DNA from 4 places in the Pseudomonas sp. YA1 genome. Region 4 is predicted to be linked to each of the others. Evidence: predicted binding sites of a transcription regulator. Region 4 holds the regulator's gene; each other region holds the start of a gene.

Region 1 (7,045 bases), on a different contig from region 4:
CGCAGCCTGGCTTGAGGCGATTGACCCCGGAGTAGGTGACGCCATCGGTGGCCTTCTCGATGGTGTGGTCGACGTAGGGCTCGAACTTGTCCTGCAGCGTGGCGACGCTGCGGATGCCGGTGACCTCGCGGGCCAGCCGATGGGCTATAAGAGGTTTGAGCAGCCAACCGAGGGGACCGGCCAGGCGCGGGAAGCGGTAGCGGACCAGGGCGCCGAGGAAGGCGTCGTCGCTCAGGAGGCGTTGCAATACCGCGGGGACTTCGGCGTCACTGTAGGGTCGGATGGCTTCGAACTCGCCCATCATGCTTTCTGGTTCCATATGGATGCTGCGAAGGCCGCCCAGGGGGTGGCCGAAAATTGAACCGCGCGATTATAAACGGAACTCATAGGGGGTGCAGCGATGCTCGAAAGCCAGGCCTATAGCTGCCCTTACTGCGGGGAACCGGCCGAGGCGCTGCTCGACCTGAGTGCCGGCGACCAGCAGTACTACGAGGACTGCCCGGTGTGCTGCCGGCCGATCCTGTTCGACCTGCGCACCGATGGGCAGGACTGGTCACTGAACGTCCGCCGGGAGGATGACTGATGCAGCGCGTATATGAGCCGGCCGACCTGCTGGAGGCCGAGATGCTGGTGGGAATGCTCGCCAGCGAAGGGATCGCCGCCCATGTCAGCGGCCGCCACCTGGTCGGCGCCATCGGCGAACTGCCGCCTGGCGGACTGCTGGCGTTGTTGGTGGCGGACGAGCAGACGGAGCGGGCGCGGGAACTGATCCTCGCCTACAACGCCGCCGCCCCGCTGGCCGAGGAGCCGCCGGAGCCCTGCGGCCCCGGCAGCCTGTTGTGTTGAGGCGGCCGCCGCTCAGTCGGCCGCCAGTTCGAAGACCTGCCAGCGCACCGAGCTGACGCCCTTCTCCAGGCTGACCCGGCTGACCAGGCGTTCCAGCTGCGCCGGAGCCTCGGGAGTGCCGAGCAGTTCGGCGCGGACTTCCAGCTTGGCCGGGTTGTCCAGATCCTCGCTGTGCAGCGATTGCAGGCGCAGGTCGCTGCTGCCGAGGCTGTGCAGCATCAGGCTGCGTACCTGGATCTCGTCCTCGGCGCGGCAGACGATCTGCACTTCGTAGCGTTGCTCGGCCTCGCTGGCCGGCAACACGTCCTGGCGGTTCAGGCGTTGGGCGATGTCGCGCAACAGGATGTTGGCGCAGAGCACCACCAGGCTGCCGAGCGTGGCCTCCAGCAGCAGGCCCATGCTGCACAGGACGCCGATGGCGGCGGTGCACCAGAGGGTGGCTGCGGTGTTCAGGCCGCGCACGTTGAGGCCGTCGCGCATGATCACGCCGCCGCCGAGGAAGCCGATCCCGGAGACCACGTAGGCGGCGATCCGCGAAGCGTCGCCGGCCAGGCCGGGCACGCCCTGGGTCATCAGCACGAACAGGCAGGCGCCAGTGCTGACCAGCGCATTGGTGCGCAGGCCGGTGAGGCGTTGGCGCAGCTGGCGTTCGGCGCCGATCAGGGCGCCCAGGACCAGCGCGACCGCGACGCGCAGGAGAAATACTTTCCAATCCATGTTTCACCTCGTTGCCGGCCGACGGCCGGAGCTGGCGCGGGCCGTCGGTCCGCGCGGATAAAGGACGATGGATTGCGCAGGACCGCGGCTTCCCGCTGCGCGGATGGCGCGAGGGAAGGGACACGAAGGGAAAATGGGGATGCGTCATCCCGGACGGGATGCGGATCGCCACTGTCCGCCATGTTCGGCGAGGCAGTGGCAGAGGGTTCTGCTGGACTAGCTCGCCGGATGGACCTGTCGCAATCGACTAGGGCTGTTGTCCAATGCAGGACTCCTGTGTGGGTTACAGAATGCGGGCGGCACCATAAGCCTGGAGGATAGGCGCGTCAAGTTAAGATTGGGTTTCATTCAGCTTGCGTTCGGCAAGGCCAGTGTGGCGCTTCGGGTTACACTGTGCGGCTTTCCCTCACCAGGCAGTGCCAAGCATGAGTGGTCGTTACGCCCTGTTCCGCTGGAATCCGTCGCTGGCGGCCCTGCCGGGCTTTCCGGCGGATTGGCGGGCGCACTGGAACATTTCTCCGGCGAACCAGGTGCTGATGGTTCGCGAGGACGCCGGTGTGCGCCGCGCCGACCTGGCGCGCTGGGGGCTGACCCCGGCCTGGCTCACCGACCTGTCGCGTACGCCCAGCCACGCGCGGGCGGAAACCCTCGCCGAGCAACCGATGTTCCGCGAGGCGTTCCAGCAGCGCCGCTGCCTGCTGCCGGCCAACGGCTTCTATGAATGGCGCGGGGTGCGCAAGCGTCCGTACTGGGTCTCCACCGGCGAGCGCCTGTTGTTCTTCGCCGGCATCTGGGAGGCCTATCCGGTGCAGGGACAGACCTGGCTCAGCGTGGCCCAGGTATCCCAGGCGGCCGCCGAGTTCCGCCGGCCACTGCTGCTCGACGAGGCCGAGCAGGATACCTGGCTGGCTCCGGACACGCCGCTGCCGGCGCTGATCAGCCTGCTCGCCAAGCCCCAGCCGAATCTGCGCAGCGTGGCCCTGGCCGGCTTCGTCAACAAGCCTGAAACCGACGGGCCGGAGTGCCTGACCCCGGCCTGACGCTAGACCCTGAACTGATTCACCAGGCGCCGCTGCTGCTCGGCCAGGCGGGTCAGCTCGGCGCTGGCCTGCGAGGCCTCGTCGGCGCCGCCGGCCACCTGGTTGGCGACCTGGCCGATGTTGGCGACGTTGCGGTTGATGTCCTCGGCCACCGCGCTCTGCTCCTCGGCGGCGCTGGCGATCTGGGTGTTCATGTCGTTGATCACCGATACCGCCTGGGTGATCGACTCCAGCGCTTCGGCCGCCTGGCGCGCATGGCGCACGCTGTCGTCGGTGCGGTCCTGGCTGTCCTGCATGACCTTCACCACGTCGCGGGTGCCCTGCTGCAACTGCTGGATCATGCTCTGGATTTCTTCGGTGGCCTGCTGGGTCTTCTGCGCCAGGTTGCGTACCTCGTCGGCCACCACCGCGAAACCGCGACCCTGCTCGCCGGCGCGGGCGGCCTCGATGGCGGCGTTGAGGGCGAGCAGGTTGGTCTGCTCGGCGATACCGCGGATCGCCACCAGGATCGCGTTGATGTTTTCGCTGTCCTTGGCCAGGTTCTGCACCACGCCGACCGCGCGGCCGATCTCGCTGGCCAGGGCCTGGATCGCCGCCGAGCTGCTTTCGACGATCTGCTTGCCCTGGTGCGCGGCCTGGTCCGCGTGGTTGGCTGCCTCGGCGGCGTGGGTGGCGTTGCGCGCCACGTCCTGGGCGGTGGCGGTCATCTCGTGGACCGCGGTGGCCACCAGTTCGATCTCCGCCAGTTGCTGCTGCACGCCCTGGTTGGTACGGATGGCGATGTCGGCGGTGTGCTCCGAGGAGTCGCTGACCTTCTGCACCGATTGCACCACCTGGCCGATCATGTTCTGCAGCTTGCCGAGGAAGGTGTTGAAGCCCTTGGCGATGGAGCCCAGCTCGTCGGCGCGCTCGCTGCTCAGGCGGCGGGTGAGGTCGCCTTCGCCCTGGGCGATGTCGTCGAGCATGCCGACCAGTTGGCGCAGCGGCCGGGCGATGCCGTAGCCGACCAGCCAGACCACCAGCAGGCCGAGGGCCGCTACCACCAGACCGGCCAGGCTCATGCCGAGGATATCCTGCTGGCGCTGGTCGCTCAGCTCGCCCTGGAGTTGCTGCAGTTCGCCGAATACCGCCGCCTGGGGAATCTGCAGCATGAGGGTCCAGCGCACGCCGCTGTCGGCGATGGTGAAAGGCAGGAACAGCTCGATGTGACCGTGCTCGGCGTCGATGTCGTAGAGCGGCTGGTCGATCGTGAGGTTCTTCAGGTTGTCCACTTCGTTGCCGTCGAGGACGCTGCCGGCGGGCTCGCCGAGCTTGCTGTCGTCGCGGGTGTAGGCCACCAGGCGGCCGTTGCTGGCGATCAGCGCCATTTCCCCGGCGCCATCGTAGAGCTGCTGGTCGGCGCGCTTGAGCAGGTCCTGGATGAAGGCCAGCGAGAGGTCGGCGCCGACTGCGCCGCGGAACTGGTCGCCGACCATGATCGGCACGTTGAAGGACGACATCATCACGGTCTTGCCGCCCATTTCGTAGGGGGCCGGGTCGATGATGCAGGGACGCTTGTTCTCTTTCGGACAGGCGTAGAATTCGTTCTCGCGCACCCCGGTGGGCAGCAGCTTTTCGCTATCGATACTGTCGGTCATGGCCTCGACGATCGGCTTGCCGTCGGCGCCGCGATACCACCAGGGCAGGTAGCGACCGTCCGGGCCGTAGCCCTTGCCGGGTTGCCCGGCGAAGGCGGCGTCGGTATCGAAGGCATTGGCTTCCCAGGCCATGAAGGTGTCGAGCAGCTTGGGGTTGTTCTGCACGGTGCTACGCAGCAGCGCGGAGATTTCGTCGCGGCTGGCGTTCAACTGCGGCATGCCGTCGGCGCCCGGCTCGCCGAGCAGGCGGGTGCTGTTGGCCAGGCCGTGGACCACCGTCAGCGGATACTCCAGCTCGCGCTGGATCTGGCTGACCTGGGCGCGGGCCAGGGCCACCAGGCGCTCGTTGATGACCTTCTCCAGCAGGCCCTGGGTGCGTTGCTGCACCAGTTCCTGGGTTCGCGCGCCGGCGAACAGGGCATACAGCACCAACACCACGACGACGCTTAGAACGCTGGCGCCGGCGAGGGCGGCGACAGAAAACTGGATCGACTTGAGCTTCATGATGGGACTTCCGACCCTTGTTGGAATTGTCTCTGGCGAGGTTATCGGCAAGAGGGCGGCAAATCCTTAATCGGCCGATGGAGATTTCCTCGCCAACGGCTGTTGCCGGCGCTCGAGGCGCGGCCTACCATGCGCTCGGCCTTCAGAGGAGAACAAAGGACCATGGCTCATCCCTTCCGATTCGCCACCCTCGCCGGCGCGCTGCTGCTCGCCGGTTGCCAGGCAGTGAACACCACCAGCGGCGGCGCCGTCGGCGTCGACCGCAAGCAATACATGTTCAGCATGTTGTCCAGCCAGGAAGTCGACCAGATGTACGCCCAGTCGTACCAGAAGACTCTCGGCGAGGCGAAAAGCGCCGGCGTGCTCGATACCAGCAGTGCCGACGCGCGACGAGTCAAGGCGATCGCCCAGCGGCTGATCCCGCAGACCGCCGCCTTCCGCCCGGACGCCACCAGCTGGAATTGGGAAGTCAACGTGGTGAAGAGCGACGAACTCAACGCCAACTGCGGTCCCGGCGGCAAGATCATTTTCTACACCGGGCTGATCGACAAGCTGAAGCTCACCGACGACGAGATCGCCGCGGTGATGGGCCATGAGATCGCTCACGCCCTGCGCGAGCATGGGCGCGAGGCCATGTCCAAGGCCTACGGCGTGCAGGTGGCCAGCCAGATCGGCGCCCTGGCCGGCCTCGGCCAGGAAAGCCTGCAACTGGCCAATACCGGCGTCGACTACCTGATGACCCTGCCCAACAGTCGTGCCAACGAGAACGAAGCCGACCTGATCGGTCTCGAGCTGGCCGCCCGCGCCGGCTACAACCCGGAAGCGGCGATCACCCTCTGGCAGAAGATGGGCAAGGCCAGCGGCGGTGCCAGCCAGCCCGAGTTCACCAGCACCCACCCCTCCGACAGTTCGCGGATGGCCAATCTCCAGGCCGCGATTCCCAAGGTGATGCCGCTGTACCAGCAGGCCAGGCGCGGCAAGTGAGGCCAGGGCGCGCGGTCGCGGGGGGCGGCCGGCGCGCCGACAGGCTTACCATCGGAAACGCCTGTTGTGTATTTCCGTAACCTGCTGTTTGGTATCTCGCCGGCGTTCGGCCTAGACTGCTGGCCGACCCGCTTGCGGGACCCGTGGACGAACAGCCACTCTCACGCCCTGGAGCTCATGTGAAATACGCCGTACTCGGAGCCACCGGCCTGCTGGGACATCACGCCGCGCGCGCCATCAGGGCCGCCGGTCACGATCTGGTGCTGATCCACCGTCCTTCTTCGCAGATCCAGCGTCTCGCCTATCTGGAGCCCGAGTGCCGGGTCGCCGAGATGCTCGACCACGCCGGCCTGGAACGCGCCCTGCGCGGCCTCGACGGGGTGATCTTCAGCGCCGGCTACTATCCTTCGCGGCCGCGCCGCTGGCAGGAGGAAGTGGCCAGCGCGCTGGGCCAGACCAACCCGTTCTATGCCGCCTGCCTGCAGGCCAGGGTGCCGCGCATCCTCTACGTCGGTTCGGCATATGCCATGCCCCGGCATCCCCAGGGACTACCGGGCCACGAGGGGTTGTTCTACGACAGCCTGCCGAGCGGCAAGAGTTCCTACGTGCTGTGCAAATGGGCGCTCGACGAGCAGGCCCGGGAGCAGGCGCGCAACGGCCTGCCGGTGGTGATCGGGATCCCCGGCATGGTACTCGGCGAACTGGACATCGGCCCGACCACCGGGCGCGTGATCACCGCCATCGGCAATGGCGAGATGACCCACTACGTCGCCGGCCAGCGTAACGTCATCGATGCCGCCGAAGCCGGGCGCGGCCTGCTGATGGCCCTTGAGCGCGGGCGTATCGGCGAGCGCTACCTGCTGACCGGGCACAACCTGGAAATGGCCGACCTGACCCGGCGTATCGCCGAGCTGCTCGGCCAGCCTGCGCCGCAGCCGATGTCGATGGCCATGGCTCGCGCGCTGGCCACCCTGGGCCGCCTGCGCTACCGGGTCAGCGGCCAGTTGCCGCTGCTCGACGAAACCGCCATCGAGGTGATGGCTGGCGGGCAGTTCCTCGATGGACGCAAGGCCCGCGAGGAACTCGGCTTCTTCTCCACCACCGCCCTCGACGACACCCTGCTGCGCGCCATCGACTGGTTCCGCGACAACGGCTATTTCAACGCCTAGGACGGTTGGCTAGGGCAGCGTTTTTTCCGCGAAGGGTCGGGTCTGCAGTCCCAGCTGAGCGCGAAAGCTCTCCATGTCGAACATGGTGCACAGCTCCTGCAACTGGCCCTGCGGGTTGAACACCCAGAAGCCCATCGCGGAAATGCTC
Region 2 (7,045 bases), on a different contig from region 4:
GTCTGGTACTGCCAGGGCTACTCGGGGCACGGCGTGGCCACCAGCCACATCATGGGCGAAATCATGGCCAAGGCGATGAGCGGGAGCCTGGAGCAGTTCGACACCTTCGCCCGTTGCAAGCACCTCAAGGTGCCGCTGGGCGACCTCTTCGGCAATCCGATGCTGGCCGCCGGGATGTGGTACTACCAGCTCATGGAGAAGCTGCGCTGAAGCGCGAGGGATGGCGGGGTCCGCGGAAGGCCTAGTCGGCCTTCTTGCGGATCCAGTAGAGATAGGTGCCCGCCTCTTCCTGCTGCTCGACCAGCTCGTGGCCGAGGAACACGCAGAACTTGGGGATGTCGCGGCGGGTCGAGGGATCGGTGGCGATCACCTTGAGCAGGCCGCCGGGCGCCAGGTCGCGGACCTTGTTGTGCAGCATCATCACCGGCTCGGGACAGTTCAGGCCGGTGGCGTCGAGAATGGCGTCGACAGAATGGGTCATCGGGAAACTCCGCAACAGAATCCGCGCATTGTCGCGCATGCGGCGCGGCCGGTCACCTGTCCCCGGCCGGAACGCCGCCGCTTCAACGTTCGAGGCGGCGCAGATGGCAGGTCACTTCCTCGCGGTCGTGATACAGCTGCTTGCAGCCGATCGCCACCTTCAGGCCGCGCGCGTCGAAGCTCTCGCGCAGGCGCTGGAGGATCTTGCGCACCTCGGCGTAGCGCTGCTTCATCGGCAGCTTGAGGTTGACCACCGCCTCGCGGCAAAGCCCTTCGCCGATCCAGGTCTCGATCAACGCACCGGTGCGTGCCGGCTTCTCGACGATGTCGCAGACCATCCAGTCGACCCGCTGGCGCGGGCGGTACTGGTAGCCGTCGACCTTCTGGTGGTCGACCAGCCCGGAATACATCAGGTTCTCCGCCATCGGCCCGTTGTCCACGGCGGTCACCCGCATCTCCCGGTTCACCAGTTGCCAGGTCCAGCCGCCCGGCGCCGCGCCGAGGTCCACGGCGAGCATGTCCGGCGCCAGACGCTTGTCCCATTCGCTGCGCGGGATGAACTGGTGCCAGGCTTCCTCCAGCTTCAGCGTCGAACGACTCGGCGCCTCGCGGGGAAACTTCAGGCGCGGGATGCCCATCGGCCAGAGCGCGCTGTTGCGCGGCTCGGCGAGGCCGACGAAGACCTCCCGGCCGGAGCGGAAGGTCAGCAGCAGGCGCGGCAGCGCCGGGTCCTCCTGCAACCGCCCGGCCTTCACCAGCGCGGCGCGCAGCGGTTTCTCGAACTTGCGGCAGAAGGTCGAGACCTCCTTGCCGGCATTGGTGTCCAGCACCTCCAGCCAGAGGCTGCCGCAGACCGGATAACTCGCCAGTTCCGCCAGCAGCACCTCGATGCGCTGGCTTTCCGGCAATTCGATGAAGCCGGGTCCGCGCGCCCACTGGCGCGGGAAGATCAAGTCGGCGAAACGCAGGCGGCGCATCAGGCGCTCGGCGCCGTCGGCGTCCTGGCAGACGAACTCGACGTGGGCGCTGGCCGGCTTGCTCTTGGCGTAGCCGGGAATCTCGAGAGTGGCTGCATGCTCGGCGATTTCGGCGCAGACTTCACCTTCGAAGCCTGGCCGGCAGTGCATCAACAGGGTATTCATGGGGTTGTCTCCTTGGCCGCGCACTATAGTGCCGGGCATGCCTCAAGGGAACTGCAGCGACCGTTCGTCGGTCCAGTGTATATGGCAGGAGCCCTCGAGCCGGTCTAGCTTGAAGGTTTCGAACAACGCTATCCCAAAGTCTGACTCTCGCCAGCGGCCGGTACCGATGGGATCGGGCCACCGCGCATTACCGAGGTAACGGCACCCTGGCGTCCGCGGACGCCGCGGGTCCCGGGCGAAGCCAGGCACTATCGGCTCGACGACGGGCCTGGCGTCAGGACGAGGCCAGGCCCGCCGCCCCCGGGCCCGCCGTGAGGAAATCAGAAATGCCTGCTTTGGACAGCCTGAAAACCCTTCGCAGTCTCGCTGTGGACGGCAAGACCTACCACTACTACAGCCTCCCGGAAGCCGCCCGGACCCTGGGCGATCTCGGCAAGCTGCCGATGTCGCTGAAGGTCCTGCTGGAAAACCTCCTGCGCTGGGAGGACGGCAGCACCGTCACCGGCGACGACCTCAAGGCCCTCGCCGACTGGCTCAGGGAGCGCCGTTCCGACCGCGAGATCCAGTACCGCCCGGCGCGGGTCCTGATGCAGGACTTCACCGGGGTGCCCGCGGTGGTCGACTTGGCCGCCATGCGCGCGGCCATGGCCAAGGCCGGCGGCGACCCGCAGAAGATCAACCCGCTGTCGCCGGTGGACCTGGTCATCGACCACTCGGTGATGGTCGACAAGTTCGCCAGCGAATCGGCCTTCGAACAGAACGTCGAGATCGAGATGCAGCGCAACGGCGAACGCTACGCCTTCCTGCGCTGGGGCCAGAACGCCTTCGACAACTTCAGCGTGGTGCCGCCGGGCACCGGCATCTGCCACCAGGTCAACCTGGAGTACCTGGGCCGCACGGTCTGGACCAAGGAAGAGGATGGCAGGACCTACGCCTTCCCCGACACCCTGGTCGGCACCGACTCCCACACCACCATGATCAACGGCCTCGGCGTGCTCGGCTGGGGCGTCGGCGGCATCGAGGCGGAAGCCGCCATGCTCGGCCAGCCGGTATCGATGCTGATCCCCGAGGTCATCGGCTTCAAGCTCACCGGCAAGCTGCGCGAGGGCATCACCGCCACCGACCTGGTGCTGACCGTCACGCAGATGCTGCGCAAGAAGGGCGTGGTGGGGAAATTCGTCGAGTTCTACGGCGACGGCCTGGCCGACCTGCCCCTGGCGGACCGCGCCACCATCGCCAACATGGCCCCGGAATACGGCGCCACCTGCGGCTTCTTCCCGGTGGACGAGATCACCCTCGGCTACCTGCGCCTGTCCGGGCGTCCGGAAAGCACGGTCAAGCTGGTCGAGGCCTATAGCAAGGAACAGGGCCTGTGGCGCGAGAAGGGCCACGAGCCGGTGTTCACCGACACCCTGCACCTGGACATGGGCGAAGTCGAGGCCAGTCTGGCCGGACCGAAGCGCCCGCAGGACCGCGTGGCCCTGCAGAACGTCGCCAGCGCCTTCAACGAGTTCCTCGGCCTGCAACTGCATCCCTCCAGCACCGAAGAAGGCCGCCTGCTCAGCGAGGGCGGCGGCGGCACCGCGGTCGGCGCCAACGCCGCCTTCGGCGAGATCGACTACCAGCACGACGGCCAGACCCACCGCCTGAAGAACGGCGCGGTGGTGATCGCCGCCATCACCTCCTGCACCAACACCTCCAACCCCAGCGTGATGATGGCCGCCGGCCTGCTGGCGAAGAAGGCGGTGGAGAAAGGCCTGCAACGCAAGCCCTGGGTGAAGAGTTCGCTGGCGCCGGGCTCCAAGGTGGTCACCGACTACTTCAAGGCCGCCGGCCTGACCCGCTACCTCGACGAACTCGGCTTCGACCTGGTCGGCTACGGCTGCACCACCTGCATCGGCAACTCCGGGCCGCTGCTGGAGCCGATCGAGAAAGCCATCCAGCAGGCCGACCTGACCGTCGCCTCGGTACTCTCCGGCAACCGTAACTTCGAAGGCCGCGTGCACCCGTTGGTGAAGACCAACTGGCTGGCCTCGCCGCCGCTGGTGGTGGCCTACGCCCTGGCCGGCAGCGTGCGGATCAACCTCAGCGAGGAACCGCTGGGCACCGGCAAGGACGGCCAGCCGGTCTACCTGAAGGACATCTGGCCGAGCCAGAAGGAAATCGCCGAGGCGATCCAGAAGGTCGACACCGAGATGTTCCACAAGGAGTACGCCGAGGTCTTCGCCGGCGACGAGAAATGGCAGGCGATCCAGGTGCCGCAGTCGGACACCTACGAGTGGCAGGCCGACTCCACCTACATCCAGCATCCACCCTTCTTCGAACACATCGCCGAGGCGCCGCCGGCCATCGCCGACGTCGAGCAGGCGCGGGTGCTGGCGGTGCTGGGCGACTCGGTGACCACCGACCACATCTCCCCTGCCGGCAACATCAAGGCCGACAGCCCGGCCGGCCGCTACCTGCGCGAGCACGGCGTGGAACCGAAGGACTTCAACTCCTACGGCTCCCGTCGCGGCAACCATGAGGTGATGATGCGCGGCACCTTCGCCAACATCCGCATCAAGAACGAGATGCTCGGCGGCGAGGAAGGCGGCAATACCCTGTACGTGCCCAGCGGCGAGAAACTGGCGATCTACGACGCGGCCATGCGCTACCAGCAGGACGGCACCCCGCTGGTGATCGTCGCCGGCAAGGAATACGGCACCGGCTCGTCGCGCGACTGGGCGGCCAAGGGTACCAACCTGCTGGGCGTGAAGGCGGTGATCGCGGAGAGCTTCGAGCGCATCCACCGCTCCAACCTGGTCGGCATGGGCGTGCTGCCGTTGCAGTTCGAGAACGGCCAGGACCGCAAGAGCCTGAAGCTGACCGGCAAGGAGGTGCTGAACATCCGCGGCCTCGGCGGCGAACTCAAGCCGCACATGCCGCTCAGCGTGGAAGTGACCCGCGAGGACGGCAGCCAGGACAGCTTCAAGGTCCTTTGCCGCATCGACACCCTCAACGAGGTCGAGTACTTCAAGGCCGGCGGCATCCTCCACTACGTGCTGCGCAGCATGCTCTGAGGCAGCGGCGGTACGCGCGGAGGGGTGGCTTCGGCCACCCCTTTTTCATTCCGGCGCCCGGGGCGGCGGGCGCTTCGCAGGGAGAACAACGCCCCTGCGTCATCCGCCGATACCCCGCAGTACCGGCGAATGGCCGCCTCGCGCTTATCCGCCAGGCCCCTCCCCAGCCCATGCGCGCCGCCGGGAATGACACGAAACCGTAACGTATTGACCTCCATCAGCGAATCCGCCATCTATCCGACCACGTGGTCGGTTCTCATGCTTTGGGTCAATAGCTATCTGTTTTTCCTCGTGAAAGCATTCACAAATCCCTCATGTGAAAGGCGTTTTCGCCGATGCAGAGGTAAATGCTTCACTTGTTTTGGAAGGCCCATGCGCAACAATCAACCCATCACCCAGCACGAGCGCGTCTATCCGGCGGAGCAACGCCTGATCACCACCACCAATCTCAAAGGCATCATTACCTACTGCAATGAAGCCTTCATCGACATCAGCGGCTTCAGTCGCGAGGAGCTGATGTCCGCGCCGCACAATCTGATCCGTCACCCCGACGTCCCGCCGGCGGTGTTCGCCCACATGTGGACCACCCTCAAAGCCGGCCGCCCGTGGATGGGGATCGTCAAGAACCGCTGCAAGAACGGCGACCACTACTGGGTCAGCGCCTATGTCACGCCGATCTACGACCAGGGCGCGGTGGTCGGCTACGAGTCGGTGCGGGTCAAGCCGACCGCCGAACAGATCCAGCGCGCCGAGGCCCTCTACCGTCGCCTCGGCGCCGGCAAGCCGGCGATCCCCCGGCGCGACCGCTGGCTGCCGGTACTGCTCGACTGGCTGCCGTTCATCCTGATCAGCCAGATCGGCTTTCTCATCGGTATCTGGCTGAACTCCTGGTGGGGCTTCATCCTCGCCGGCCTGCTCGCCGTTCCGCTCGGCCTCGCCGGACTGCGCTGGCAGAAGCGCGGGCTGAAGCGCCTGATGCGGCTCGCCGAACAGACCACCTCCGACCCGCTGATCGCGCAGATGTACACCGACAGCCGCGGCGACCAGGCGCGCCTGGAAATGGCCATCCTCAGCCAGGACGCGCGCCTGAAGACCTGCCTGACGCGCCTGCAGGACACCGCCGAATACCTCACCGAGCAGGCGCGCCAGGCCGACACCCTGGCCCACCACAGCTCCGCCGGTCTGGAACAGCAGCGCGCAGAGACCGAGCAGGTGGCCACCGCGGTCAACGAGATGGCCGCCACCACCCAGGAAGTGGCGAACAATGTCCAGCTGACCGCCGACGCCACGCAGAAGGCCAACGAACTGACCTCGCGCGGCCGCGACATCGCCGCGGAGACGCGCAACGCCATCCAGCGCCTGTCGGAGTCGGTGGGCGAGACCGGGGCCGCGGTGAGTCGCCTGGCCCAGGACAGCAACGAGATCGGCGGCGTGGTCGATGTGATCAAGGGCATCGCCGACCAGACCAACCTGCTCGCCCTCAACGCCGCTATCGAGGCGGCGCGGGCCGGCGACCAGGGACGCGGCTTCGCCGTGGTGGCCGACGAAGTGCGCTCGCTGGCGCAACGCACCGCGGCCTCCACCGAGCAGATCCACCACCTGATCGCCAAGTTGCAGAACACCGCCAACGATGCGGTACATACCATGGAGAGCGGCCTGCAGCAGGCCGAAGCCGGGGTCCAGCGAGTGCTGGAAGCCGACAGCGCGCTGGTCGGCATCAGCGAGGCGGTCAGCAACATCACCGAGATGACCACCCAGATCGCCGCCGCCGCGGAAGAACAGAGCGCGGTGGCCGAGGAAATCAACCGCAACATCAGCACCATCGCCGCCCTGGCCGAGCAGACCTCCGACGAGGCGCTGCGCACGGCGAAACTGAGCGAGGAACTGACCACCACCGCGCAGAGCCAGTATTCCCTGGTCGAGCGCTTCAACCGCTGAGATCAGGCCGCGGGGAGGAAGCTCCCCGCGCCTGCCGTCACTTGAAGTCCCATTGCATCTGCGCCGGGATGCTCACCGCGCTGGACGACTGCACGCAGACGTCGAGGTAGTCGGTGAAGCGCGGTGGCGCGGAGATCCCCTCCTCCAGCAGACGGCTGTTGTCGAACAGGTAGTTGAGGTCGGCAAAGCCGCTGTACAAGCGCAACGCGCGCAGGACCAGACGCGGATTGGCCGGGCCGATGCGCGACTCGAAACTCTTCGCCAGTTCCTTGAGGTCGTCCACCTCCACCTTGCGGTAGCGCTCGCCTACCGGCGCCGCCCCGTTGGCGCGGGCGAAGGCCTCGTCGATCTCGCCGAAGGTGCAGGCGGCGCGATGGCCGGCGGAGATATGGTAGAGGCTGTGCCCCAGGCACGGCTTCAGCGCCA
Region 3 (7,045 bases), 140 kb from region 4:
AACCAGAGCAAGACCCCGCGGGTCACCGGCGAAGTGACCATGGTCAGCGCCGACCGCCTGCTCGACGAGCAGAACAAGCAGCCCTACTACGCGCTGCGCGCCCAGGTCGACGCGGCCGCGATGGGCAAGCTGAAGGGCCTGCAGATCCGCCCGGGAATGGCGGTGCAGGTGTTCGTCCGCACCGGCGAGCGCTCGCTGCTCAACTACCTGTTCAAGCCCCTGTTCGACCGCGCCCACGTGGCGCTGGCGGAGAACTGACCGATGACCATGCGCCGCCTGATGACCTGGCTGTTCGGCGCCTTCCTGTTGCTGCTGCGCGAGGATGCCTTCGCCCTCGGCCTGCTGGACGGCTATCACCTGGCCCTGGAGAACGACCCGCAGTTCCAGGCCGCGATCCAGGAGCACGAGGCCGGCAGGCAATACCGTGCGCTCGGCCGCGCGGCGCTGCTGCCGCGCCTGGTGTACAGCTACAACCGTGGGCGCAGTTGGTCCGATGTGACCCAGGCCACCACCCGCGGCGATTTCAAGGAAGACCGCGACTACGACAGCTACGTCTCCACCCTCAGCCTGCAACAGCCGTTGTTCGACTACGAGGCCTTCAGCCGCTACCGCAAGGGCGTGGCCCAGGCGCTGCTGTCCGACGAGCGCTTCCGCAGCCAGAGCCAGGAACTGCTGGTCCGGGTCCTGGAAGCCTATACCGGCGCGCTGCTGGCCCAGGACCAGATCGAACTGGCGCGGGCGCAGAAACGCTCCTACCGCGAGCAGTTCCAGCTCAACCAGCGCCAGTTCGAGCGCGGCAACGGCACCCGCACCGACACCCTGGAGACCCAGGCCCGCTTCAACCTGGCCCAGGCCCAGGAAATCGAGGCGCGGGACAGCCAGGATGCCGCCCTGCGCGAGCTGGAGCGACTGGTCGGGGCGCCGCTGGAAATCGCCGACCTGGCGCCGCTCGGCGAACGCTTCCAGGTGCGCCCGCTGAGCCCCGCCAGCTACACCGCCTGGCGCGACCTGGCGCTGGCCGAGAATCCCGAGCTGGCCTCGCTGCGCCACGCGGTGGACGTGGCCCGCTACGAGGTCGAGCAGAACCGCGCCGACTTCCTGCCGCGCCTGGGCCTGTACGCCAGCACCGGCAAGTCCAAGTCCGGTTCGGAGAACACCTACAACCAGCGCTACGAGACCGACAGCGTCGGCATCCAGTTGAGCGTTCCGCTGTTCTCCGGCGGCGAGACCCTGGCGGCGACGCGCCAGGCCACGCATCGCATGGAGAAGAGCCATTACGACCTGGACGACAAGGTCCGCGAGACCCTCAACCAGGTGCGCAAGATGTACAACCAGAGCAGCAGCAGTGCGGCGAAGATCCGTGCCTACGAGATGACCGTGGAGTCGGCGCGGACGCTGGTGATGGCCACGCGCAAGAGCATCGCCGCCGGGGTGCGGGTCAACCTCGACCTGCTGAACGCCGAGCAGGCGCTGTACAGCGCGATGAACGAGCTGTCCAAGGCCAAGTACGACTACCTCACGGCCTGGGCACGCCTGCGTTTCTATGCGGGCGTGCTGGACGAAGCCGACCTGGAACTGGTGGCGGCGAACTTCGTTTCCGGCGAGACGCCGGCGCGCCGCCGCGACTGCGCGACGACGGATTGCCCGGCGCCGCTGCACACCCTGTCGAAGACCGATACGGAGGAAAACCGGAGCGCGCTCAATTGAGACCGCGAGGGACGTGCAGGCAATTGTTCGCCTGGCGTGAAGTCGATGTCCCGGGCGGGTCGACAGAGGTCGAACAATACGCATGGAATTGTTTTTCCAATAAGGCTCTATTTATATGAAACGGTTTTTATAATATTCCAGTGTCTTCGGTAGTTTATCTTTCCTGCATGATTTCATATATGCGGAATTCGTTCGTGCATATGCTTTAAGTGCAGTTTAATTTTTTTCATGAAATCTGTGGACATTGGAAAATAAGCTGTGTCAGTTTGGACTTCGGCCTGATCTGGCCGATAACTGCAATTATCCATCCGATAATTGTATCCGAGTTATTTCCTTTACAACTTAAAGGGATATGACAATGTCCAGCAATTCTCTTGCATTGAAAGGTCGTAGCGATGCGTATACCCAGGTAGACAACTTCCTGCATGCCTATGCGCGGGGCGGGGACGAATTGGTCAATGGCCATCCGTCCTATACCGTCGACCAGGCGGCGGAGCAGATCCTCCGCGAACAGGCGTCGTGGCAGAAAGCGCCGGGCGACTCGGTGCTGACCCTGTCCTATTCGTTCCTGACCAAACCGAACGACTTCTTCAATACGCCGTGGAAGTATGTCAGCGATATCTACTCGCTGGGCAAGTTCAGCGCCTTTTCCGCGCAGCAGCAGGCCCAGGCCAAGTTGTCGCTGCAATCCTGGTCGGACGTCACCAATATCCACTTCGTCGACGCCGGCCAGGGCGATCAGGGCGACCTGACCTTCGGCAACTTCAGCAGTAGTGTCGGCGGTGCGGCGTTCGCCTTCCTGCCGGATGTACCGGATGCGCTCAAGGGGCAATCCTGGTACCTGATCAACAGCAGCTACAGCGCCAACGTCAATCCGGCCAACGGCAACTACGGACGCCAGACCCTGACCCACGAGATCGGCCATACCCTGGGCCTGAGCCACCCCGGCGACTACAACGCCGGCGAGGGCGATCCCACCTACGCCGACGCTACCTACGCCGAGGACACCCGCGCCTATTCGGTGATGAGCTACTGGGAAGAGCAGAACACCGGCCAGGACTTCAAGGGCGCCTATTCCTCGGCACCGCTGCTGGACGACATCGCGGCGATCCAGAAGCTCTACGGGGCCAACCTGACCACCCGCACCGGCGACACGGTGTACGGCTTCAACTCCAACACCGAGCGCGACTTCTACAGCGCCACCTCGTCCAGTTCCAAGCTGGTGTTCTCGGTGTGGGACGCCGGCGGCAACGACACCCTGGACTTCTCCGGCTTCAGCCAGAACCAGAAGATCAACCTCAACGAGAAGGCGCTGTCCGATGTCGGCGGGTTGAAGGGTAACGTGTCGATCGCTGCCGGGGTCACCGTGGAAAACGCCATCGGCGGCTCGGGTAGCGACCTGTTGATCGGCAACGACGTGGCCAACGTGCTCAAGGGCGGCGCCGGCAACGACATCCTCTACGGCGGCCTCGGCGCGGACCAGCTGTGGGGCGGCGCGGGAGCCGACACCTTCGTCTACGGCGATATCGCCGAGTCCTCCGCGGCGGCGCCGGATACCCTGCGCGACTTCGTCAGCGGCCAGGACAAGATCGACCTGTCCGGGCTGGACGCCTTCGTCAACGGCGGGCTGGTGCTGCAATACGTCGACGCCTTCGCCGGCCAGGCCGGCCAGGCGATCCTGTCCTACGACGCGGCGAGCAAGGCCGGCAGCCTGGCGATCGACCTCAGCGGGGACGCCCATGCCGATTTCGCGATCAATCTGATCGGCCAGGCGACCCAGGCCGACATCGTCGTCTGACGCGCTGAAGCGGGCGCGGTTCGGTGCGGCGGTACGAACCGCGGCCCTTCGGCCGGCCGGGCACTGTTCGAATTGATAGGTGTCTTCCACAGGAGCGAAGTTGTGAACTGTGGCGCGCCCGTGGGCCGGCGGCCCGGCGGACGAACGGAGGCCCGCGGCGCCTGGCGCGCGCTGGCGTTCGAAGCGAGGATGGCGGGCGGCGTTCGCCGCGTTCTCCGATGTTCCAGGCTTGAAGGAGATCTCTCGATGTCGGCAAGCGCGAAGCTCTCCAGGATGGTTTGCTTGCTCTGCGGTTTTTTCAGCACAGGTATCAGTATGGCCAGCAGTCTGATTCTTCTCAGCGCTTCCGATCTCGCCGGGCAATGGACCCTGCAGCAGGACGAGGCGCCCGCGATCTGCCACCTGGAGCTGCGCGACAGCGAAGTGGCGGAAGCCAGTGGCTACGACCTGGGCGGCGATACCGCCTGCCTGACGCGCTGGCTGCCCAGCGAGCCGCGCGCCTGGAGGCCTACCCCGGCCGGGATCGCACTGCTCGAACGCGGCGGCCTGACCCTGATGCTCCTCGGTCGCCAGGGCGAGGGCGACTACCGGGTGCAGAAGGGCGACGGCGGGCAGTTGGTGCTGCGCCGCGCGACGCCCTAGCTCGCCTGCGGGTCAGACCACGAAGCGACCGATCATGCCCTTGAGGTCGTTGGCCAGGCGCGACAGCTCGTGGCTGGCGCCGCGGGTCTGCTCGGCGCCCTGGGTGGTCTGCACGGCAACGTCGCGGATGTTCACCAGGTTGCGATCGACCTCGCGGGCGACGTGGGCCTGCTCCTCGGCAGCGCTGGCGATCACCAGGGTGCGCTCGTTGATCCGCGTGGCGTGCTCGGCGATCTCGCCCAGGGCGTGGTCGGCGGCCTCGGCCTCGTCGAGCATCTGCCGGGCGCGCTGGTCGTTCTCGCGCATCGCGGACACCGCGGTGTCGGTGCCCTCGCGGACGCTGGCGATCATGCCTTCGATCTCATGGGTCGATTGCTGGGTGCGGTGGGCGAGGGCGCGCACTTCGTCGGCGACCACCGCGAATCCGCGGCCCTGCTCGCCGGCGCGGGCGGCCTCGATGGCGGCATTGAGGGCGAGGAGGTTGGTCTGCTCGGCGATGGCGCGGATCACGTCGAGCACCTTGCCGATGTCCTGCGCCTGGCTGGCCAGGCCCTCCACCAGGCGCGCAGTCTGGCCGATCTCGGTGTTCATCTGGCGGATCGAGCGGACGGTCTGTCCGACCCGTGCGCGGCCGTTGCCGGCGGCCCGTTCCGAGAGACTGGAGGCCTCGGCGGTGGAGCTGGCGTTGCGCGCGACCTCCTCGACCGCCGCGCTCATTTCGTTGACCGCGGTGGCGGCCATCTCGATCTCATCGTTCTGCCGGGCCAGCGACCGGTTGCCTTCCTCGGTCACCGCGTTCAGTTGCTCGGCAGCGGCGGCCAGCAGCGCGGCGGAATCGCCGATCTGCTCGATGGTGTCGTGCAGGCTGGCCTGCATGCTGCGCATGGCCTTCATCAGTTGCGCCGGCTCGTCGTCGCCGTCGCTGGCGATCTCGCCAGTCAGGTCGCGGGCCGCGATGCGGTCGGCGCAGGACACCGCCTGGCGGATCGGCACGACGATGCTGCGGGTCAGCAGCCAGGCGATCGTCACGCTGGCCGCCAGGGCCACCAGCAGCACCGCGAGGATCGCGGTGGAGGCCCGGGAGTAGACATCGGCGGCTTCGGCGGTGGAGGCGCGGGCGGCCTCGCGGTCGAGGGCGATGAGTTGCTTCAGGGTCCGCTGCACCTGCTCGTAGCGCTGCAACTGGGCCCCGCCCATCAGCACGCTGGCTTCGTCGGTACGGTTGTCACGGGACAGCGCGAGCAGGGCGGCGTGTCCTTCGAGGTATTCCTGCTGGCGCTGGACGAACTGGTCGAGCAACGCGCGCTCCTCGTCCAGGACCAGCAAGGGGCGGTATTCCCTTTCCACCCTGGCGAGGGTAGCGATGACCTCGTCCATCCGTTGTTCCTGCTGGCGCATGCGCGTGGCGTCGTGCAGCAGCACGTGGTTCATCTCGCCGAGGCGCAGTTCGCTCATCAGGCCGCTAAGCTGGGCCGAGGCTTCGACGCTGGGCAGCCAGACCTCGCCGATATCCTTGGCGGCGCGGTTCAGCGAACCCATGCGGTTGTGCGCGAAGAGGCCGAGCGCCACCAGCAGCGAGGCGAGGATGGCGAAGCCGATGACGGCGCGTGGGGTGATGGCGATACGACGAAGAAGCATGGGGTGGTCTCCGACCGGGCTGTGGGAAGGTGCTTGGCCCTGTAGCGGGGCGCGGAGGGGTTTCTTGAGGGGCTGCGGGGCTATTTGGAATTGCCCTACATGATTGCTAGGAATTTTCTGTAAGTTTTCGATGTGCTCGAGCCGGTTGTGCCGTTTTCGGCATGCTCCGGGTCGATTGAGGTCAAGAGAAGGCTGTCGCGGCAGGCCACCCTAGGGATTGGTTGAACAAGGAGAAGCCCGTGATCCGAATGACGCTGGACGAGGTCCGCGAGCTGGCCGTGCGCATCCTGCGCCGGCACGCTTTCAGCGAAGCCCATGTACAGGCGGTGGCCGATACCCTGGTGGCGGGGGAGCGTGACGAATGCGCGTCCCACGGTATCTGGCGGTTGCTCGGCTGCATCGCCACCCTGAAGGCCGGCAAGGTATCCGCCGACGCCGAGCCGGAACTGCACGACATCGCTCCCGGCCTGCTGCGGGTCGACGCCCATGGCGGGTTCTCCCAGTGCGCATTCCGGCTGGGGCTGCCGCATCTGCTGGAGAAGGCCCGCAGCCAGGGCATCGCGGCGATGGCGGTGAACCGCTGTGTGCATTTCTCCGCGCTATGGGTTGAGGTCGAGGCACTCACCGAGGCGGGCCTGGTGGCCCTGGCGACCACGCCGAGTCATGCCTGGGTGGCGCCGGCGGGCGGACGCAAGCCGATCTTCGGCACCAACCCGATCGCCTTTGGCTGGCCGCGTCCGGACGGCCCGCCGTTCGTCTTCGACTTCGCCACCAGCGCCGTGGCGCGTGGCGAGATCCAGTTGCACGAACGCGCCGGCAAGCCGATCCCGCTGGGCTGGGGGGTGGACGAGCAGGGCGAGCCGACCACCGATGCCAGCGCCGCGTTGCGAGGCGCCATGCTTACTTTCGGCGGGCACAAGGGCTCGGCCCTGGCGGCGATGGTCGAACTGCTCGCCGGTCCGCTGATCGGCGACCTGACCAGTGCCGAGTCGCTGGCCTACGACGAGGGCAGCCGTTCTTCTCCCTACGGTGGCGAACTGCTGATCGCCATCGATCCGCGGCGCATGCTCGGCGCCTCGGCGGAGGAGCACCTGGCGCGCGCCGAGACGCTGTTCGAAGGCATCGTCGAACAGGGCGCGCGCTTGCCCTCGCAGCGACGCTTCGAAGCGCGCGAACGCAGCGCCAGGGACGGAGTGACGATTCCCGAGGCGTTGCACCGGGAGCTGCTGGCGTTGCTGGAGTGAGCGCAAGGCGAGGGGC
Region 4 (7,045 bases):
CAGGCAAGGTGATCCAGGCCTTCGGCGAAGTGGTGATCGGCGGCAACTACGTGGTCGGGGTGGTGGTGTTCGCGATCCTCATGATCATCAACTTCGTGGTGGTGACCAAGGGCGCCGGGCGGATTTCCGAAGTCAGCGCGCGCTTCACCCTGGATGCCATGCCCGGCAAGCAGATGGCCATCGACGCCGACCTCAACGCCGGCCTGATCGAGCAGGAGGAAGCCAAGAAGCGCCGCAGCGAGGTGGCCCAGGAGGCCGACTTCTACGGTTCGATGGACGGTGCCAGCAAGTTCGTCCGCGGTGACGCCATCGCCGGCCTGCTGATTCTCTTCATCAACCTGATCGGCGGCGTCGCCATCGGCATGATCCAGCATTCGATGTCCTTCGGCGACGCCGGCAAGGTCTACGCCCTGCTGACCATCGGTGACGGCCTGGTGGCACAACTGCCGTCGCTGCTGCTGTCGACCGCGGCGGCGATCATGGTGACGCGGGTCTCCAGTTCCGAGGACATGGGCCAGCAGGTCAACCGGCAGATGTTCGCCTCGCCCAAGGCGCTGGCGATTTCCGCGGCGATCCTGATCGCCATGGGCGCCGTGCCGGGCATGCCGCATGTTTCCTTCATCGGCCTCGGCGCCCTGGCCGGCGCTGCTGCCTACTGGATCTGGCACCGGCAGAACAAGGCCAAGCAGGTCGCCGAGCAGGAGGTACAGCGCCAGCAGGAGCTGCTGCCGGCGCAGCGTGCCCAGGAGGTCAAGGAACTGGGCTGGGACGATGTCACCCCGGTGGACATGGTCGGCCTGGAAGTCGGCTACCGGCTGATCCCGCTGGTCGACCGCAACCAGGGCGGGCAACTGCTGGCGCGGATCAAGGGCGTACGCAAGAAGCTGTCCCAGGAGCTGGGCTTCCTGATGCCCTCGGTGCACATCCGCGACAACCTCGACCTGCTGCCCAACGCCTACCGCCTGACCCTGATGGGGGTCAGCGTGGCCGAAGCGGAGATCTATCCCGATCGCGAGCTGGCGATCAACCCCGGCCAGGTATTCGGCAGCCTCAACGGCATCGCCGGCAAGGACCCGGCCTTCGGCCTGGAAGCGGTATGGATCGAGCCCGGCCAGCGCGACCAGGCGCAGTCGCTGGGCTACACCGTGGTGGATGCGAGCACCGTGGTCGCCACTCACCTGAATCAGGTGCTGCACAAGCACGCCCACGAGCTGCTGGGCCATGAAGAAGTGCAGCAGCTCCTGCAATTGCTCGCGCGCAGCTCGCCGAAGCTGGCGGAAGAGCTGGTGCCGGGGCTGATTTCCCTGTCCACCCTGCTCAAGGTCCTGCAGGCGCTGCTCCAGGAGCAGGTGCCGGTGCGCGACATCCGTACCATCGCCGAGGCCATCGCCAACGTCGCTCCGCGGAGTCAAGATCCCGGCGCGATGGTCGCCGCGGTTCGCGTCGCGTTGTCCCGCGCAATCGTGCAAAGCATTGTCGGGCTTGAGCCGGAGCTGCCTGTGATCACGCTCGAGCCGAGGTTGGAACAGATTTTGCTGAACAGCATGCAGAAGGCCGGACAAGGCTCCGAGGACGGCATGTTGCTGGAGCCGGGAATGGCCGAGAAGCTGCAACGCTCGCTGATCGAGAGCGCGCAACGCCAGGAGATGCTCGGTAAGCCGGCGATCCTGCTGGTTGCCGGGCCGATCCGCTCGATGATGTCGCGCTTCGCGCGGATGGCGGTGCCCAGCATGCATGTGCTGGCCTACCAGGAAATCCCGGACAACAAGCAAGTCACCATCGTCGCGACGGTGGGGCAGAACTGAACGAGGGCTGCGCCGGCTCCAGGGCCGGCACACCGGGCAACCTGAGGTTGCCGGCAAGACTACTGAACTGAGGGGTTCGGGCAATGCAAGTCAAACGCTTCTTCGCCGCCGATATGCGTCAGGCCATGAAACTGGTCCGCGACGAACTGGGTCCGGACGCCGCGATTCTCGGCAACCGCCGGGTCGCCGGCGGCATCGAGCTGACCGCGGCGCTGGATTACCAGGCCCCGCCGGCGCCGAGCAAGCCCAACCCGGCGCTGGAAGTGGAGCTGCGCAAGACCCAGGCGCGGATCGCCGAGGCGCGCGCCGAATTGACGGCGCGTCCGGCGGAAAACCAGCGCAAGGACCGTCAATTGTTCGCCGAGGAGAAGCCGGCGCGTCCGTCCCTGGCCGAGTCCATGACGGCGGCGCAGGCCAAGCCCCAGGCGGGCGGCCAGACCCTCGAGGCAATGCGTTTCGAACTGAACGGCCTGCGCGAGCTGATCGAGGTACAACTGGGTTCCATCGCCTGGGGCCAGTTGCAGCACCAGCGTCCGCAGCAGGCCAATCTCTGGCGGCGCCTGCAGCGCATGGGCTTGCCGGCGGAGCTGAGCAAGCCGTTGCTGGAGCGGGTCGCCGCGGTGGGCGATACGCGCCAGGCCTGGCGCATGCTGTTGGCGCACCTGTCGCGTGCCGTGCAGACCCCCGAGCAGGACCCGCTCGACGCGGGCGGCGTACTGGCCCTGGTCGGCCCGGCAGGCGCCGGCAAGACCACCACCCTGGCGAAGATGGCCGCGCGCTACGTCCTCAAGTACGGCGCCCAGAGCCTGGCGCTGGTGAGCATGGACAGCTACCGGATCGGCGCCCAGGAGCAGATCAAGACCCTCGGTCGGATCCTCAACGTACCGGTGACCCTGGTCGATCCCGGCCAGTCGCTGATCCAGGCCCTGGCGCCGCTGGCGCGCAAGCGCATGGTGCTGATCGATACCGCCGGCCTGCCGGCCAGCGACCCGGCATTGCGCATGCAGCTCGAGGCACTGGCGTCGCCGAGCCTGAACGTGAAGAATTACCTGGTGATGGCCACCACCAGCCAGAGCCAGGTGCTCAAGTCGGCCTACCAGACCTATCGGCACTGCGGGCTGGCGGGTTGCATCCTGACTAAGCTGGACGAGGCGGGCAGCCTCGGTGAATCGATGGCGCTGGCTATCGCCCAGCGTCTCCCGGTAGCCTATCTGGCGGATGGGCCGCGGATTCCGGACGACCTGCAGGTGGCGCGCAGTCACCAACTGGTCAGCCGGGCGGTGAGCCTGCAGGCACCGGAAGAGCCCAGCGAGGACGCCATGGCCGAGATGTTCGCCGGGCTCTACCAGCAACCGGCGCGGCGTGCCGGCTGAGGACGTGGGAAGAACCGCGCGTGGCGCGGGTGACGGAAGCGAAGGTGGCTTCCGCCGGGCCGGGAACGATGGCGCATCATTCCCGCCAATACCGGAGAGCGCTGGAAGGGGCGTTCCGGGAAGACGACAACACAAGGTATGAAGCAGATGGGTAGCATGCATCCCGTACAGGTGATCGCAGTAACTGGCGGCAAGGGCGGCGTCGGCAAGACCAATGTGTCGGTGAACCTGGCACTGGCTCTGGCCGATCTCGGCCGTCGCGTCATGCTGCTGGATGCCGACCTCGGCCTGGCCAACGTCGACGTCCTGCTGGGACTCACGCCCAAGCGCACCCTGGCCGACGTGATCGAGGGACGCTGCGAACTGCGCGATGTCCTCCTCCTCGGTCCCGGTGGCGTGCGCATCGTTCCCGCGGCCTCCGGCACGCAGAGCATGGTGCACCTCTCGCCCATGCAGCATGCGGGGCTGATCCAGGCGTTCAGCGATATCAGCGACAACCTCGATGTCCTGGTCGTCGACACTGCCGCCGGAATCGGCGATTCGGTGGTCAGTTTCGTCCGCGCCGCGCAGGAGGTGCTGCTGGTCGTCTGCGACGAGCCGACCTCGATCACCGATGCCTACGCCCTGATCAAGCTGCTCAACCGCGACCACGGCATGACTCGCTTCCGGGTCCTGGCCAACATGGCCCACAGCCCGCAGGAAGGACGCAACCTGTTCGCCAAACTGACCAAGGTCACTGACCGTTTCCTCGACGTCGCACTACAGTATGTAGGTGTCATCCCTTACGACGAGTCGGTACGCAAGGCCGTGCAGAAACAGCGAGCCGTATACGAGGCATTCCCCCGCTCGAAGGCGTCCCTGGCCTTCAAGGCGGTCGCGCAGAAGGTCGACAGCTGGCCGCTGCCGGCCAACCCGCGCGGGCACCTGGAGTTCTTCGTCGAACGACTGGTCCAACACCCCGCGACAGGTTCGGCCGTATGACAGCGGCCTCTGGAGTGCGTATGTATAGCAAGGCGCAAGCGCAGAACTCCCAGGAGCAACTGATCCAGCGTTACGCACCACTGGTCAAGCGCATCGCCTATCACCTGCTCGGCCGCCTGCCGGCCAGCGTGCAGGTGGAGGACCTGATGCAGGCCGGCATGATCGGCCTGCTCGAGGCCGCGAAGAAATACGACGCCGGCAAGGGCGCCAGCTTCGAGACCTATGCCGGCATCCGCATCCGTGGGGCCATGCTCGACGAGGTCCGCAAGGGCGACTGGGCGCCGCGTTCGGTGCACCGCAACACGCGCATGGTGACCGACGCGATCCGCGCGATCGAGGCGAGAACCGGACGCGACGCTAAAGATCACGAAGTTGCTGCCGAACTCCAATTGAGCCTCGAAGATTACTACGGCATCCTCAGCGACACGCAGGGCAGCCGCCTGTACAGCTTCGACGACCTGTTGCAGGACGGCGAACATGGATTGCCGGAAGACACCAGCCTCAGTCACAACGAACCGATCCACGGCCTGCTCGACGAACGTTTTCAGGCGGCCCTGGCGGATGCCATCGCCAAGTTGCCGGAGCGCGAGCGCCTGGTGCTGGCGTTGTATTACGACGAGGAACTCAACCTCAAGGAGATCGGCGAGGTACTGGGCGTCAGCGAATCGCGGGTCAGCCAGTTGCACAGCCAGTGCGCCGCGCGTTTGCGTGCGCGCCTGGCCGATTGGCGGTCGGCCTGAACCGGCCTCGACCGCAGCTTGTAACCGTTAACGCAAAAGAATGTGTGGCGCGTCCCCTGGGGCGCGCTCTGGTCTGTACGGAGGTTTACTTGGACAAGAACATGAAAATTCTCATCGTGGACGACTTTTCCACGATGAGACGCATCATCAAGAACCTCTTGCGGGACTTGGGCTTCACCAATACCGCCGAGGCCGACGACGGCACCACGGCGCTGCCGATGCTGCACAGCGGCAATTTCGACTTTCTCGTCACCGACTGGAACATGCCGGGCATGACCGGCATCGATCTGCTGCGCGCGGTTCGCGCCGACGAGCGCCTCAAGCACCTGCCGGTGCTGATGGTCACCGCCGAGGCCAAGCGCGACCAGATCATCGAAGCGGCCCAGGCCGGGGTCAACGGCTATGTGGTCAAACCCTTCACCGCTCAGGTCCTGAAGGAAAAGATCGAGAAGATTTTCGAGCGGGTCAACGGCTGAAGCCGGCCAAGAGGGTGTCATGGTGCTTGGTAACGATTCCACGGGCGACGAATTCGAATCGACCCTGAAAAAACACGCGCGCGAACTGGTGGACTGTCTCGAACGGGGGCACTTCCAGCAGGCGGTGCAATTGATCCAGGAGCTCAGCCAGGCCAGGGACCGTGGCCTCTACCAGGAAGTGGGCAAGCTGACCCGCGAACTGCACAACGCCATCGTCGATTTCCAGATCGACCCGCATTCCCCCCACGCGCAGGAAATGTCGCAGATCGCCGATGCCACCGATCGTCTTTCCTACGTGGTGGAAATGACCGAGAAGGCCGCCAACCGGACCATGGACCTGGTGGAGCAGAGCGCCCCGCTGGTCAACCAACTGGGCGACGATTCGCGGGAGCTGCACCAGGAGTGGCAACGCTTCATGCGCCGGGAAATCGACGCCGACGGCTTCCGCGAGCTGGCCAAGCGCATCGAACAGTTCCTCGTGCGCAGCGGCGAGAACGCCGGCCAGTTGTCCTCGCAGCTCAATGACATCCTGCTGGCGCAGGATTACCAGGACCTGACCGGCCAGGTGATCAAGCGTGTCACCAAGCTGGTCACCGAGGTCGAGAGCAACCTCGTGAAGCTGGTCTGGATGGCCGGCCAGGTGGACCGTTACGCCGGAATCGAGCACGACCACGTGAGCATGCGCCACCAGGCCGCGCTGGAGCGTTCGGCCAAGGGCGAGGGGCCGCAGGTCGCCGCGGAAAAACGAGAGGATGTGGTGTCCGGGCAGGATGACGTGGACGATCTGCTGTCCAGCCTGGGTTTCTGACCCGCCCGGCTCAAGACTGCGGCATCGCTGCCGTTAAGTAAGCATTGAACGCTGGCATCCGCGGGCTGCCGGCACAGCCTTCGTCATGCCGATGATCCCGGCGGGCGGGCTGAAGTCGGTCCGGAAAGCCGGGCCGGTATTTCCGGCAGGACAGCGGTCCTGCCGATCCTTTCGAGTAACACGTCTCTGGGAGCAGCCGAATGAGCTTCGACGCCGATGAAGAAATCCTCCAGGACTTCCTGGTTGAGGCCGGCGAGATTCTCGAGCAATTGTCCGAGCAACTGGTCGAGCTGGAGAGCCGGCCGGACGACATGGACCTGCTCAATGCCATTTTCCGTGGGTTCCATACGGTCAAGGGCGGTGCCGGCTTCCTCCAGCTGAACGCGCTGGTGGAATGCTGCCACATTGCGGAAAACGTCTTCGATATCCTGCGCAAGGGCGAGCGGCGCGTCAGCTCCGAACTGATGGATGTGGTGCTGCAGGCGCTGGATACGGTCAACGCGATGTTCGACCAAGTGCGCGAGCAGTCCGAACCGACCCCGGCGACGCCCGAACTGCTGGCGGCCCTTGCCCGCCTGGCCGAGCCCGAGGGCGCCGCGCCCGCGGAACCTGTGCAAGCGCCGCCAGCGGCCGTTCCGCCAGCCGAGCCTGCGGCGCCGCCGGAAGCGCCCGCGCAGAGTGCCTCCAGCGATATCACCGACGACGAGTTCGAGCAGTTGCTGGATGCTCTCCAGGGCGACGAAGCGCCGGCCTCCGCCGTTGCAGAAGCGCCCGCGGCTCCCGCTGGCGACGAGATCAGCGACGCCGAGTTCGAGGCGTTGCTCGACCAGTTGCACGGCAAGGGCAAGTTCGTCCCGCCGGC

The links. The regulator FliA, encoded in region 4, starts transcription of late flagellar genes. The targets are predictions, from matches to a motif close to CTAAAGTTTNNNNNNNNNNNGCCGNTAA.
Positions count from the first base shown of each region.
Region 1: a site for FliA is predicted at 4,786-4,813, ahead of AC4OR5_RS24065 (methyl-accepting chemotaxis protein). Genes of this name have one in related genera too.
Region 2: a site for FliA is predicted at 4,993-5,020, ahead of AC4OR5_RS17330 (methyl-accepting chemotaxis protein). Genes of this name have one in related genera too.
Region 3: a site for FliA is predicted at 5,827-5,854, ahead of AC4OR5_RS13120 (methyl-accepting chemotaxis protein). Genes of this name have one in related genera too.

Region 1 covers NZ_JBZWBG010000018.1:130,685-137,729, reverse strand. The annotation lists gene AC4OR5_RS24090 (1-acyl-sn-glycerol-3-phosphate acyltransferase) at 1-304, opposite strand, end outside; gene AC4OR5_RS24085 (CPXCG motif-containing cysteine-rich protein) at 401-583, shown strand; gene AC4OR5_RS24080 (putative signal transducing protein) at 583-846, shown strand; gene AC4OR5_RS24075 (MgtC/SapB family protein) at 859-1,563, opposite strand; gene AC4OR5_RS24070 (SOS response-associated peptidase) at 1,989-2,603, shown strand; gene AC4OR5_RS24065 (methyl-accepting chemotaxis protein) at 2,606-4,744, opposite strand; gene AC4OR5_RS24060 (M48 family metallopeptidase) at 4,907-5,728, shown strand; gene AC4OR5_RS24055 (NAD-dependent epimerase/dehydratase family protein) at 5,872-6,897, shown strand; gene AC4OR5_RS24050 (nuclear transport factor 2 family protein) at 6,907-7,045, opposite strand, start outside.
Region 2 covers NZ_JBZWBG010000011.1:137,729-144,773, reverse strand. The annotation lists gene AC4OR5_RS17350 (NAD(P)/FAD-dependent oxidoreductase) at 1-210, shown strand, start outside; gene tusA (sulfurtransferase TusA) at 242-481, opposite strand; gene rlmM (23S rRNA (cytidine(2498)-2'-O)-methyltransferase RlmM) at 564-1,622, opposite strand; gene acnA (aconitate hydratase AcnA) at 1,949-4,681, shown strand; gene AC4OR5_RS17330 (methyl-accepting chemotaxis protein) at 5,054-6,619, shown strand; gene cprA (cationic peptide resistance protein CprA) at 6,657-7,045, opposite strand, start outside.
Region 3 covers NZ_JBZWBG010000008.1:102,873-109,917, forward strand. The annotation lists gene aprE (alkaline protease secretion protein AprE) at 1-258, shown strand, start outside; gene aprF (alkaline protease secretion protein AprF) at 262-1,707, shown strand; gene aprA (serralysin family metalloprotease AprA) at 2,066-3,505, shown strand; gene aprI (alkaline proteinase inhibitor AprI) at 3,752-4,147, shown strand; gene AC4OR5_RS13120 (methyl-accepting chemotaxis protein) at 4,160-5,785, opposite strand; gene lhpD (bifunctional delta(1)-pyrroline-2-carboxylate/delta(1)-piperideine-2-carboxylate reductase) at 6,025-7,029, shown strand.
Region 4 covers NZ_JBZWBG010000008.1:243,260-250,304, forward strand. The annotation lists gene flhA (flagellar biosynthesis protein FlhA) at 1-1,805, shown strand, start outside; gene flhF (flagellar biosynthesis GTPase FlhF) at 1,889-3,178, shown strand; gene fleN (flagellar synthesis regulator FleN) at 3,317-4,159, shown strand; gene fliA (RNA polymerase sigma factor FliA) at 4,156-4,899, shown strand; gene AC4OR5_RS13735 (chemotaxis response regulator CheY) at 5,001-5,375, shown strand; gene AC4OR5_RS13740 (protein phosphatase CheZ) at 5,395-6,183, shown strand; gene AC4OR5_RS13745 (chemotaxis protein CheA) at 6,384-7,045, shown strand, end outside.